4 regions of the Planococcus plakortidis genome follow, and region 2 is predicted to be linked to each of the others. Evidence: riboswitches for the same ligand, from Rfam matches in the RefSeq annotation. Region 2 holds a riboswitch; each other region holds the start of a gene.

Region 1 (3,378 bases), 830 kb from region 2:
GTCTTCGGTGATCTTGCACAGTTCCGGATTGGAAAACTCAGCCGCAAGCCGCTTTTTCTCGAATGGATGCAAACCGAAATCCGAGGTATGGAACAAGGTGTGCGCTAAATAACTGCCGATATGTTCCGCAAGCTTCGGGTAATGCTTGCCGTCGATCAGGCCGTTGCGCAAAATCGTCAACTGCGACAAGTCTTCCATGACGGTGACAGCAAGCGCAGCGTCCGTCGCATACACTTCGGGCACGCGGCCTTTCGCGAGGCTGCCGTGCAGCTTCAAGGCATTTGCTTCAATGGTCGCCCGGTGCAGTGTCAGCGGCCAGCTTTCGCCGACGACTTTCGCATACGGCAAGGCTTGTTTGATGATGAGCCCATGCCCAGTGGCGGAGTCGGTGATGCGGAATACGTAATTCAAGTTGCCGTCGCCGATCTCTTCACATTGCAATGTTGCGGACGACGCAAAAACGTCCAAACTCTGTGCCAGCCGAATCGCTTCTTGTTCAGTCAATGCTTTGTATGTAGACGGTGCTGTAAGTGTCATATTGATTGCCTCTTTTCTGTGGAATAATAAAAAGCCTCTTTCCCGAAAGAAAGAGGCGCAGAATAAGAGATCCATGCCTCTTATCTTTCAGAAATGTACATTTCTGATGGAATTAGCACCGTGCCTTAAGGGATCGAATCCCGGCGCCAAAGCGCCCCGTCTCACAACGGTATTACGGTCGGTTGCTGGGCGTCATCGGGCCATTTCCCTCTGCCTGCTCTTGATAAGAGTTTGCTATGCAACATTTATGAAGTTCTGAAACGAATGCTAGCACGATTCAGAATTCATTGTCAATAAAATATTTTGAAAAAACGAAAACCTTTCCGCTAAAGGCGAGTTTCATACTCGGGTTTCCTAGTTCATCGATTACTTGCTGCACTCTTCATAAATACCCGCAGCCGGTTGGGCATGCCTTTTTCTAGAGAACGCACCCTGAAGTGATCAGCTGACATTTTTCAGACATTTTTGATTTTCTCCGTTGACAGATACTGTCTGTCATGAAATAATCAGAATTACTTTGCAACAGCCATAATTTCATAATCTATTCTTATTCAGAGCAGGTGGAGGGACAAGCCCTACGAAGCCCGGCAACCGGTCCGATCATGGACACGGTGCTAATTCTTGCAGCCAACGCAATCGATTGGCTGGGAAATAAGAAGGCGTTAATCATTAACCTCTTCTTATTTGCGAAGAGGTTTTTTTATGTCCACTAAGCAGGAGGGTTATTCATGAGCGGTGTTATCGCGACATATCAATTATTCGGCAAAGCCGGTTCATTCGAAAAAAAAGCAGAAGCCATTGCACTCGGTTTGACGGTCGGTTCGTGGACCGATCTGCCATTGCTCGAGCAGCAGCAATTGCAACAACATAAAGGGCGCGTCGTGTCGGTCGAAGAATTCCCGCATGTCACCCACCCCGCACGTCAAGGCGTCATCCAAGCACGCCTGAAAATCCATTACCCGGCGGCCAACTTCTCAGCGGATTTGCCCGCCATCCTGACGACCGTCTTTGGCAAGCTGTCTCTCGACGGCGAGATCAAATTGATCGATTTGGATTTTGAAGAATCACTGCTCCGCCAGTTTCCGGGCCCGCGTTTTGGGATCGACGGCATTCGCGAAACGCTCGGTGTCAACGGGCGCCCGCTCGCCATGAGTATTTTCAAGGGCGTCATCGGCCGCGATCTCGATTATCTATCAGATCAACTTCGCCAACAGGCACTCGGCGGCGTCGACTTGGTGAAAGACGATGAGATTTTATTCGACAATCCACTGACGCCGTTTGACAAGCGCGTTACCGCAGCGTGTCATGTGTTAGACGAAGTGTACGAAGAAACCGGCCATCGCACGCTGTATGCCGTCAATTTATCCGGACGGACATCAAGCTTGCGCGACAAGGCGCGGCGGGCACGTGAACTCGGGGCGGACGCTTTGTTGTTCAATGTCCATGCCTACGGATTCGACGTCTTGCAGGAACTGGCAGAAGACGAAGAAGTGGCACTCCCGCTTATGGCGCATCCTGCGTTCAGCGGCGCGTATACGTCATCCGATTTTTACGGCGTGTCCACGGCGCTTGCACTTGGCAAACTGACACGACTGGCAGGAGCTGACTTCAGCTTGTTCCCGTCCCCTTACGGCAGCGTCGCCCTCGAGAAAGAAACGGCGTTGCAGCTCGGTCAGGAACTGGTCAGCGAAGGCCCTTTGAAGCAAAGCTTCCCGGTGCCATCCGCTGGCATCCACCCCGCCCTCGTGCCGCTATTGTTAGAAGACTACGGCGTTGACAGCATCATCAATGCCGGAGGCGGCGTCCATGGCCATCCAGACGGCGCTGCTGCTGGCGGCAAAGCGTTCCGCCAAGCGATCGACGCCGCACTGCAAGGACAGGCTTTAACGGAAGCCGCCAAACAACAGGACGAATTACAAAAAGCGTTAGCATTATGGGGGGAAACCGTATGAGCAAGCCGGTCATATTTTGCGACTTCGACGGGACGGTGACTTCCCGCGATAATTTGATCGCCATCATGAAAGAGTTCGATCCGCCGGGTTGGTCGCCGATAAAAGATCAAATTCTCGATCAGCGCATTTCCATATGCGAAGGCGTCCAGCAAATGTTTGCCTTGCTGCCATCTTCCGCCAAGCAACAGATCATCAACTATGCGCTCGACCAAGCGGAAATCCGCGAAGGCTTCGCCGATTTCGTCGCCTACACAAAACGCCATGACATCCCGCTCTATATCGTCAGCGGAGGCATCGACTTTTTCGTCTACCCATTGCTCGAGCCATACGGTCCATTCGCCGGCATCTATTGCAACGAAGCGGATTTTTCGAATGACAAGATCCATATCCGCTTCCCGCACGGCTGCGACGAACAGTGCGACAGCCAAGGCTGCGGCTGCTGCAAACCGTCCGTCATGCGCCGCATCATGTCGGAGCAATCGACGAGCATCGTCATCGGCGATTCCATCACCGACTTGCAAGCCGCCAAACAAGCGGATCTCGTCATCGCCAGGGATTTCCTGGTCGACAAATGCGAGGAGCTCGGCATTGCCTATGAAGCTTTCGAAAGCTTCCACGACGTGACGGATATTCTTGACGCCAAGCTAGGAGTGATTTCATGAGCGCTTACGAAACCCGCTGGCAAGAACTCGCCGAAGTGAAACGGGCGCTTGCTGCGCGCGACTGGTTTATGGGAACAAGCGGCAATTTGGCGATCAAAGTATCGGATGAGCCGCTCGAATTTCTCGTCACCGCCAGCGGCAAAGACAAATACAAAGAAACAGCGGAAGACTTTCTGCTCGTCGACAAAAATGGGCAGCCCGTACAAGCTGGCGCGCTCAAGCCTTCA
Region 2 (3,378 bases):
TCCCCGGGCCGATCAGCCCTGCCCACCAGCCCGGTTGATCTGCAGTTCCCACTGCATATTGATCGCCCGTCAACGCATGGCAAACCAGAATCGCCGGTGCAGAACTGTTTCCGACGCGTTCATACGCTAATTCCACTTCGGGCAATAATTGACCTGATTCAAGTGTCAGCTGGCCGATGGATACTGTCGTCATCCCAATCCCTCCTTACGCGTTCTCGAGTACTGCCGCTTGGATCGCTTGTTCCAAATCAGCGATTAAATCTTCATGGTTTTCCAGTCCTACAGACAGACGGATCAATTCTTCCGTGACGCCACTGTTTTTCAGTTCTTCTGCTGTCAATTGCTGATGTGTCGTTGAGGCCGGATGAATGATCAATGATTTGGCATCGCCGACATTCGCCACGTGAGACCATAAATTGACACCGTCGATCACTTTGCGGCCGGCTTCCCGCCCGCCTTTGATACCGAAGTTGACGATCGAACCGTAGCTGTCTTTCAGATATTTATCTGCAAGTTCCTTGGATGGATGCCCTTCAAGCCCGAGGTAATTGACCCATTCGACTTGCGGATGGCCATTCAAGTATTCCGCGACTTTTTGTGCGTTCGTCGCGTGGCGAGGAATCCGGAGATGTAAAGTTTCAAGTCCCTGGAGCAGTGCATGGGCGCTGTCCGCACTGAGCGATGGCCCGAAATCACGCAACAGCTGGACACGCAATTTCGTCGCGAATGCGGCTTCCGGCACATCGATTCCAAAGCGGATGCCGTGGTATGTTTCATCCGGTTCCGTGTAATTCGGGAAGCGCGGGTTGTCCCAGTTGAAACGTCCTGCATCGACTGCTACGCCGCCGATCGTCGTCCCGTGCCCGCCGATCCATTTCGTGGCGGAATGAATGACCACGTCTGCGCCGAATTCAATCGGGTTGCTGACAAAAGGCGATGCGAATGTATTATCGATCAACAGCGGTACGCCATTTTCATGCGCGATATCCGCCACACGTTCCACATCGAAGACGTTCAAGCTCGGATTTCCGATGATTTCGCCGAACAAGGCTTTTGTCTTGTCCGTGATCGCTGCGCGGAAATTTTCAGGGTCGGTCGCATCGACGAATTTTACGTTAATGCCGTAGCGCGGCAATGTGTTGGCGAATAAGTTGTAAGTGCCGCCGTACAAATTGCTATCAGCAACAATTTCATCTCCCGCTTCCGCTATATTCAACACGGAGAAGGCGATGGCTGCCATTCCTGACGACAAAGCTACTGCAGCGGTCCCGCCTTCAAGAAGAGCGACGCGCTGTTCGAATACATCGACTGTCGGGTTCATGATGCGCGAATAGATATTACCTGTCTCTTTCAAGCCGAATAGGTTCTGTGCGTGCTCAGTATCTTTGAATACATAAGAAGTCGTTTTATGGACCGGTACGCCGCGAGCGCCTGTCACTGGATCCGGTTCTTGGCCGCCGTGTAATAGAAGAGTTTCTGGTTTGAAGTTTGTCATTGTCAATTCCTCCTGTGTTTATAATGGTTGTTCGGGTTTGAGGAGGACACAAAAAGGCCCTCTTCAGAAAGAAGAGGGCCGTCATATACGGATTTGCCTCCTCTTATCTTTCAGCGACGCAAATGCGCGCTGTAGGATTTAGCACCTTTCCAGACATGAGCCTGTCGGTTGCCGGGCATCGTAGGGCCTATTCCCTCCGCCTCTCGTGATAAGAGTATTCAGTTATTTTTTTGCTTGAGGAAAAGTATAGGGGACACCGCCATTCAAAGTCAAGCATATTTTTCAAAAAATTTTAACTACTATAAATGTCTGGGGCCGCCAAAAAAAAATCTTCAAAAGCTGTTGACTTTTTCCTTAATTCAAAATAGAGTAGGAATCACGAATTGAATAGCTTACATCACTTTCTTATCCAGAGAAATCGAGGGACAGGCCCTATGACGTTTCGGCAGCAGATTCGCAAATCCGCGAAAACTGTGCTAATTCCTGCAAATGCTTCGGCATTTGGAAGATGAGAATGAGATGGTTTCATATTTTGGAGCCCTCTTTTTTCTTGTGGACAAGAAAAAAGAGGGCTTTTTGTTGTTATTTCAAGAAAGTGTTCGTACGCACTCATTCGAATCGTTATTTGCAGCCACAGGAGGGACACCATGATTCAATTTGAAGCAGTCGAGAAAACTTATGTATCCGGCAAACAGCAAGTCCATGCACTCAACGGCATCGATTTGACCGTCGAGACCGGCGAGATTTACGGCGTCATCGGATTCAGCGGTGCCGGAAAAAGCTCATTGATCCGCACAGTGAATTTGCTCGAGCGCCCATCGAAAGGCCGCGTGCTCATCCACGGGGAGGATATTTCCACTTTGAGCGCACGTAAAATCCGCGATACGCGAAAAGACATCGGCATGATCTTCCAGCATTTCAATTTGCTGAACTCAAAAACCGTGCACCATAATATCGCGATGCCGCTGCTCCTGGCCAAGACCCCGAAAGCGGAAGTCGACCGGAAAGTCGCAGAACTATTGGAGTTTGTCGGGCTTGCCGACCAAGCCAAGAAATACCCCGACCAACTATCCGGCGGGCAAAAGCAGCGCATCGGCATTGCGCGGGCACTCGCCACAAACCCATCAATACTGCTATGCGATGAAGCAACGTCGGCACTTGACCCGCAGACGACCCAGTCGATCCTGGATCTTTTGCGCCGCATCAACCAGGAATACAACATCACCATTTTGCTTATCACCCATGAGATGGGCGTCATCCGGGAAATCTGCGACAAAGTGGCAGTCCTTGAAGAGGGGCGCGTCATCGAACAAGGCAGCGTATTTGAAGTGTTCACCAATCCAAAGCATTCGACGACGAAGCGTTTCGTCCGTTCCGTCATGAACGATGAATTGCCGGACTCCCTGCTTGAGCAGATCCGTCATAATGATGGCGCACGGCCGATCTACCGGGTGCAGTTTACCGGAAATTCGGTCGGCCAGCCGTTCATGTCAAGGGTATCGCGCGAATTCCAGCTTGATTTGAATGTATTGTTCGGCAATATTACCGAACTTCAAGGCATTCCGTACGGCAACTTGATTGTGGAATTCGACGGCGCACCCACTGAAATCGACCGGGCTCTTGCCTCGATCCGCAACGACAACATCCAAGTAGAGGAGGTGCAGCAGCATGCAGGTTGATCAATCGCAAATCCTCGAAGCTCTATGGGAAACGCTTTACATGACGGGCGCTTCATTCGTGTTCTCACTGTTCATCGGCTTGCCGCTCGGCATCTTGCTGGTCGTTACAAGAAAAGGACATTTGCTGGAAAACGAAGCGGTCTTCAACGTATTGAACATTATCATCAATATTTTCCGTTCGGTTCCATTCATCATTCTGATGGT
Region 3 (3,378 bases), 1.3 Mb from region 2:
CATAGCCTTTTTGCTGCAATGAAATCGCCGCCGACAAGCCCCCAAGGCCTCCCCCGATCACGATTACGGATTTTTTCGCTTTGCCCATATATGTACCGCCCCTTTTTTAATGAAATATGTATCGCTTTTTACTTTAAAACCGCCTATATGGAAATTTCTTTAACCCTCAGCCAATATCCTTGTTATTCCCTTCATCATAAGCTTAAAAACGCATATTGTATAGTTTTTGTATAATCCTATACGAGCTGTTCATTAGAGGAGTAGATAAAGCCCCAGACGGGAAAGTGAGAAGAATAGTAAGCAAACGAAAAAGGAGCTGATAAGATGGCTGGATTCCTGCCACATATATACGACACGGCCATGAAGCCGTTAGAGAAAACCCGCTTTGAGAAGATCCGCAAAAACCTCGTCTTGCAAGCGACGGGGCACGTGCTCGAAATCGGCTTCGGGACGGGCGCGAACTTCCGCTATTACCGAAATGCCGAACGGGTCGATGCCATCGAACCGAACCCGGAGATGGGCAAACAAGCCGGCAAACGCATCCGGAAATCGAAAACACCGATCCATACGTACGAAGCGATTGCTGAAGAACTGCCTTTTGACGATAACAGCTTCGATACCGTCGTTGCGACATTGGTGTTCTGCACAATCCCTGACCCTGTCAAAGCACTTGAAGAAATCTGCCGCGTCAGTAAACCGGGTGCAAAGATCCTCATGTTCGAACATGTCAAAATGGACCAGCCGGTCATGGGCAAAACCCAGGAAGCCTTGACCCCCGTCTGGAAAAAGCTCTGCGACGGCTGCCATTTAAACCGCGATACGTTCGATTTGGTGAACCGTTCACCGCTGGAAATCGTGAATGTGGAATCCTATTACGGCGGCCTGTTTTTGACAATTGAGAGCAGGAAACCCCTATGAATTGCAGCTGCCCCGAATTGTAGCTGTCCCTGTGTCCGGCACAATTATGACTATTTATCAATTAGCATGAAAATTCACGACGACATCCGAAGAGCTATCTTTTTAAGCATTTCATATTCACCCATCTTGTATACGGTATCTCTTGAATTGTGTGATGCACAGGGACACAAACAAAAAACTCCCCTCTCCCTTGCAATTGTCCGAAGATTGCTTTAATGTGAACATCAATCATTTACAACTAACTCAATAATCGATTTCTTATCAAGAGAGACGGAGGGATTTGGCCCTGTGAAGTCTCAGCAACCGCCCTGATCCAGGACAAGGTGCTACTTCCAATAGGCGATAGCCTAGAAGATAAGAAGAATGCATTTCCCATAAACGGGGCTTTCTTCTTATTTGAAGAAAGCCCCATTTTTCATTTCCATCACCTACACTAAAAACAGAAAGAAGGAATTTCACATGACCCATTCAACTATTCAAACAAGCCCTAAACTAACTACAGCACCATTCAAGGCGGATCACGTTGGGAGCTTATTGCGCCCCGACAGCATTCACGAAGCCCGCAAACAGTTCAAGGAAGGTGCCATTACGGCAGATCAGCTGCGGGAAGTCGAGACGTCGGAAATCAAGCGCATCGTCGACAAGCAAATCGAAGTCGGGCTCAAAGCCGTGACGGACGGCGAGTTCCGCCGCACGTTCTGGCATACCGACTTCATGTCTCATATCAACGGTTTCGAAGGCTATACGCCGGAAAAAGGTTATCAGTTCAAAAACGTCGAAACCGAAGCCTACGACGTCCGCAATACCGGCAAGATTTCATTCAATGAAAATCATCCCTTCCTCAGCGATTTCGTCGAATTCAAGGAAATCGTCGGCGGCCGCGCCGTCCCGAAACTGACGATCCCAAGCCCGAACCAATTTTTCAACCAAGGCATCCGCAACGAAGAAATCTATCCGGACCTGGAAGACTATGCGAAAGACGTTGTCCAAGCATACCGTGACGCTCTCAAAGCGTTCTATGACGCCGGTGCGCGCTATATCCAAATCGACGATGTCTATATTGCCGGGCTGTCATCGCCCGACATCCCGTTCAACGACGGCAAATACAACCGCGACTATTTGATCGACTTGGCGCTTCGCGTGGCAAACGGCGTGCTCGAAGGCAAACCGGAAGACCTTGCCGTGACGACCCACTTGTGCCGCGGCAACTACCAATCCGACTGGGCATTCGAAGGCAGCTATGCATTGATCGCCCCGACCTTGTTCGCCAAGGAAAAAGTCGATGGCTTCTTCCTTGAATACGACGACGACCGCTCGGGCAGCTTCCAGCCACTCGAGCACATTCCATCAGGCGGCCCGAAAGTCGTACTCGGCGTTTTCACATCGAAAAACGGCGAACTCGAAGACAAACAAGCGATCAAAGCACGCGTCGCAGAAGCCGCAAAATATGTGCCACTCGAGCAACTGTGCATCAGCCCGCAATGTGGGTTCGCTTCGACGCATCACGGCAATCTCCTGACCGAAGAGCAGCAATGGGACAAACTCCGCTACATCGTGGAAGTTTCCGAGGAGATTTTCGGAGAATAAATGGAGAAAGCAAGCGCGAATTTGCGCTTGCCTTTTTTTGACGGGAATTGTGTGTAACACAGGGGCCGATTCAAACCGGAATCCACTTCCCACATGTTTTCTGCGTTTTGAATTGTGTCTGACACAGGGACACCTCAAACATTCCTCTCTTTTTTGCTAGAGCTTGAAGCCGCCCTGCTGTAGAATAAAGCAAAACTCGAATCTCCTTGAATACACAAGCGAGCAGCAAAAGGAGCGTGAATGGACTTGAAAAAAGCCCAATTGAAAAACAGGATCGACGTTGCCAACAAACGGAAAAAAGCAGACCTCGTCATCCGCCATGCGTCGATTGTCAATGTCTTCACGAAAACCTTGACGACCGGAGACGTGGCGGTCAGCGATGGCGTGATCGTCGGAATCGGTGAGTATGAGGGCATCGAGGAAATCGATGCCAAAGGAAAGTTCATCGCACCCGGCTTGATCGATGCCCATGTCCACATCGAGTCGTCGATGGTCACGCCCCAGCAGTTCTCGCAAATCGTGCTGCCGCACGGCGTGACGACTGCCATTACCGATCCGCATGAAATCGCCAATGTCAGCGGGACGGACGGGCTTGAGTTCATGCTGAAAGATGCGCGATCGGCAATGCTCGATATTAAAATGATGCTGCCGTCGTGTGTCCCGGCGACGCCATTCGAGAATGCGGGAGCCCGGTTGTCTGCGGGCGACTTGCGGCCTTTTGCCGGGCGCGATTCAGTGCTCGGCTTGGCGGAAGTGATGGATTTCCCCGCCGTATTGAATGGAGATGAAGCGATCCTCGATAAACTCCTGCTGAGCAATCAAATCGACGGCCACGCAGCGGGACTCAGCGCAAATGATATCAATGTTTACGGC
Region 4 (3,378 bases), 1.5 Mb from region 2:
CAGCAGATGAACAATACGAATTGCTCGCATCTGACGGCATGCTCATCAAGCGCCCGCTCGCATGGGACGGATCGCAAGCGACGCTCGGCTTCAAGGAAGACACTTACGCAAATACATGGAGCTGACAAGTTTGTCATCTTGTTTTTCATCCTTGGTTGTGGCAAACTGAAATTGAGTCAATTACATATTTGGAGGGGTTTGGATGAGCACACCACAAGAGCTTCGCTATTCAAAAGAACACGAATGGGTCAAGGTCGAAGACGGCAAGGCACGGATCGGCATCACTCATTTCGCGCAAGATGAACTTGGAGACATCGTATTTGTCGAGCTTCCGCAAGTCGGCGACGAGCTGAAGAAAGACGAGCCATTCGGCAGCGTGGAGTCCGTTAAAACGGTATCGGAATTGTATGCGCCGATCAGCGGGAAAATCGTCGAAGTCAATACCGAGCTTGAAGACAGCCCGGAATTCGTCAACGAATCACCTTACGAAAAAGCGTGGATGGTCGTTGTGGAAGCCCCTTCCGAAGATGAGGTCAATGCATTGATGTCAGCTGACGAATACAAAGAAATGACAAATGAGTAAGTTCTGAAAGCGCCTCTTTTTGGCGCTTTTTTTTCATATATCGTTTCCTGGAGGGATTAGGCATGGAAAAAGTGATAGTGGTTGAAGGTATCAGCGACAAAACCCGGATAGCGCCATTGATTGCAGAACCCGTGACGATTCTTTGCACAAATGGTACAGTTAGTGCTACAAGACTCGAGGAAATGCTGCTGCCGTTCGAAGGGCAGGACATCATCATCCTGGTCGATGCGGACGCTTCCGGCGATAAACTGCGCAAGCTCATCAAGCGCGAGTTTCCGGAAGCCCGCCATTTCCATATCGACCGGAGTTATAAAGAAGTGGCGACAACGCCGCTACGGAAGCTTCTCGACGTGCTGATCGCGGCAGATGTGCGGGTCTTAAATCCAGTTGCAGGGAATGACTAGAATGAACGAATGGACACATAAAGAATGGCTCAAGGAAAAAAATACACAGCCTGTTTCAGCTTATTATCTGTACACGCCGATGTGTGGTACCTGCCAAGTGGCCAGCAAGATGCTTGGAGTAGTGGCGGAACTTATGCCAGAACTTCCGATGGGCAAAGCCAATTTGAATTATGTACAGGAAGTCGCGGAACTTTATGAAGTCGAAAGTGTGCCATGCCTGCTGATTTCACGGGACGGCAAAGTGACGGACAAGATCTATGCTTTCCAATCTGTGCCGCATTTGTATGAGAAATTGAAATCGGTTGACGAATACAGCCAGCCATGATAAATTTAATTTCTGAAATTAACTTAATAGCGTAACTCTTATAAAGAGAGGTGGAGGGAAGTGCCCGATGAAGCCCGGCAACCGTCATGAAAATGAAATGGTGCCAAGTCACTCAAAGTGGAAACTTTGAAAGATGAGAGAACGGTTTATTGTGTTTACACATGCGCCTTTCTGCTTATCTGAGCAGGAAGGCTTTTTTATTAGCAAAAGATTTAGGAGAGTGCCCAACCATGATTGAGTTAAAAGGATTGACGAAAGTATTCGACACCGGCAAAGCACGCTTGACGGCTGTCGACCATGTCGATTTGACAGTGCCGGCAGGCGAGATTTTTGGCATCATCGGCTATAGTGGAGCGGGGAAAAGTACTTTGATCCGCCTGCTGAATGGCCTGGAAAAGCCGAGCGAAGGTTCCGTTGAGATCAACGGCCAGAACATCACGGCGATTTCGGGACCTAAGCTCCGGAAAGCCCGCCAGAAGGTCAGCATGATCTTCCAGCATTTCAATTTGCTATGGTCACGGACAGTCCGTGAAAACATCGAATTCCCACTCGAGATCGCGGGAGTGGAAAAAGAAGAGCGCCGCAAACGTTCAGCGGAATTGATTGAATTGGTTGGCTTGGAAGGGCGCGAGAATGCGTACCCTTCTCAGCTATCCGGCGGGCAGAAGCAGCGCGTCGGTATCGCCCGGGCGCTCGCCAATGACCCGGAAGTCTTACTTTGCGATGAGGCGACATCGGCGCTCGACCCGCAAACGACCGATGCGATTTTGGATTTGCTGGTCGATATCAATAAACGCCTCGGCTTGACGATCGTGCTGATCACCCACGAAATGCACGTTATCCGGAAGATTTGCCACCGCGTAGCTGTTATGGAAGGCGGGCGCGTCGTCGAGCTTGGCGAAGTGCTGAATGTCTTCCAGCATCCAAAGGAAGACATCACGAAGCGCTTTGTCGCCCAAGTGACCGAGACGGAAGATTCGGCAGAGACTGTCCGTCATTTACGTGAACAATATCCGGAAGGGCAATTGGTCAAATTGATCTTCGTCGGGGACCAGGCAGAGCAGCCGATCCTGACCCAGCTGATCCGCGAGCATGCGGTGGAAGTCAATATCGTCCACGGCAATATCTCCCACACCCAGCGCGGGGCATACGGGACGCTGATCCTTCAATTGAAAGGCGCAGCGGATGAAACCGCGAAGGCGTTAGCCTTCCTCGGTGCCCATGATGTACAGACGGAGGTGATGGGCGATGCTTGAAACTTTATTCCCGAACGTTGACTGGCAGGATATGTGGGAAGCGACATTGGAAACGATTTACATGACGGCAATGTCCACACTTTTTACATTCATTATCGGGCTCGTGCTCGGGTCATTTTATTCCTGACCGCCCCCATCAATTATGGGCCAACAAGATCGTCAATTGGCTGACTGGCGCATTCGTCAATATTTTCCGTTCAATTCCGTTCATCATCCTGATCATCTTGTTGATCCCGTTCACGAAATTCATGATCGGGTCGATCCGGGGGCCGAATGCGGCGCTGCCGGCATTGATCATCGGCGCTGCCCCCTTCTATGCACGCATGGTATTGATTGCCTTGAAAGAAATTGACAAAGGCGTCATCGAGGCGGCTCGTTCGATGGGAGCGACGACTTGGACAATCATCCGTAAAGTCTTGTTGCCGGAATCCAAACCGGCATTGATCTCTGGAATCACCGTTACTGCCATTGCTTTAGTGGGCTACACGGCCATGGCAGGCATCATCGGGGCCGGTGGGCTTGGCACACTGGCATTCCTGGATGGCTTCCAAAGAAGCCGGGAAGATGTCACGCTGATGGCGACTATCGCAATCTTGGTCATCGTTTTCGCCGTTCAGTTTATCGGGGACTTTTTGACCGGGAAAGCGGATAAGCGCTGAACATCATTACGGTATGGCCGATTTATTTGAAACGGGCGATCATTGCCCTTGAGTTAAAAAACTACATCTTATAGAAGAAAAGGGGAATTTTGTAATGAAAAAATTAGTATTCGGTTCATTTGCAGCAGTACTGGCTTTGTCGGCTTGTGGC

The links. A riboswitch is a leader RNA that binds a small molecule or an ion and turns the genes downstream of it on or off. The one in region 2 is predicted to bind S-adenosylmethionine.
Region 1: another riboswitch for S-adenosylmethionine. It lies ahead of BBI15_RS01305 (2,3-diketo-5-methylthiopentyl-1-phosphate enolase); the one in region 2 lies ahead of BBI15_RS13370 (O-acetylhomoserine aminocarboxypropyltransferase/cysteine synthase family protein).
Region 3: another riboswitch for S-adenosylmethionine. It lies ahead of BBI15_RS03760 (5-methyltetrahydropteroyltriglutamate--homocysteine S-methyltransferase); the one in region 2 lies ahead of BBI15_RS13370 (O-acetylhomoserine aminocarboxypropyltransferase/cysteine synthase family protein).
Region 4: another riboswitch for S-adenosylmethionine. It lies ahead of BBI15_RS06000 (methionine ABC transporter ATP-binding protein); the one in region 2 lies ahead of BBI15_RS13370 (O-acetylhomoserine aminocarboxypropyltransferase/cysteine synthase family protein).

Annotation. Positions count from the first base shown of each region.
Region 1 covers NZ_CP016539.2:239,494-242,871, reverse strand. Annotated here, with positions in the region: gene mtnK (S-methyl-5-thioribose kinase) at 1-537, opposite strand, end outside; SAM riboswitch class I at 615-767, opposite strand; SAM riboswitch class I at 1,082-1,195, shown strand; gene BBI15_RS01305 (2,3-diketo-5-methylthiopentyl-1-phosphate enolase) at 1,266-2,489, shown strand; gene BBI15_RS01300 (2-hydroxy-3-keto-5-methylthiopentenyl-1-phosphate phosphatase) at 2,486-3,151, shown strand; gene BBI15_RS01295 (methylthioribulose 1-phosphate dehydratase) at 3,148-3,378, shown strand, end outside.
Region 2 covers NZ_CP016539.2:2,676,178-2,679,555, forward strand. Annotated here, with positions in the region: gene metX (homoserine O-acetyltransferase MetX) at 1-193, opposite strand, end outside; gene BBI15_RS13370 (O-acetylhomoserine aminocarboxypropyltransferase/cysteine synthase family protein) at 206-1,495, opposite strand; SAM riboswitch class I at 1,596-1,710, opposite strand; SAM riboswitch class I at 1,898-2,010, shown strand; gene BBI15_RS13375 (methionine ABC transporter ATP-binding protein) at 2,143-3,174, shown strand; gene BBI15_RS13380 (methionine ABC transporter permease) at 3,164-3,378, shown strand, end outside.
Region 3 covers NZ_CP016539.2:727,167-730,544, reverse strand. Annotated here, with positions in the region: gene BBI15_RS03770 (phytoene desaturase family protein) at 1-88, opposite strand, end outside; gene BBI15_RS03765 (class I SAM-dependent methyltransferase) at 325-918, shown strand; SAM riboswitch class I at 1,174-1,279, shown strand; gene BBI15_RS03760 (5-methyltetrahydropteroyltriglutamate--homocysteine S-methyltransferase) at 1,378-2,505, shown strand; gene ade (adenine deaminase) at 2,746-3,378, shown strand, end outside.
Region 4 covers NZ_CP016539.2:1,181,796-1,185,173, forward strand. Annotated here, with positions in the region: gene BBI15_RS05980 (arsenate reductase family protein) at 1-125, shown strand, start outside; gene gcvH (glycine cleavage system protein GcvH) at 203-583, shown strand; gene BBI15_RS05990 (ribonuclease M5) at 646-987, shown strand; gene BBI15_RS05995 (thioredoxin family protein) at 989-1,312, shown strand; SAM riboswitch class I at 1,348-1,452, shown strand; gene BBI15_RS06000 (methionine ABC transporter ATP-binding protein) at 1,543-2,568, shown strand; partial or broken gene BBI15_RS06005 (methionine ABC transporter permease) at 2,561-3,227, shown strand; gene BBI15_RS06010 (MetQ/NlpA family ABC transporter substrate-binding protein) at 3,322-3,378, shown strand, end outside.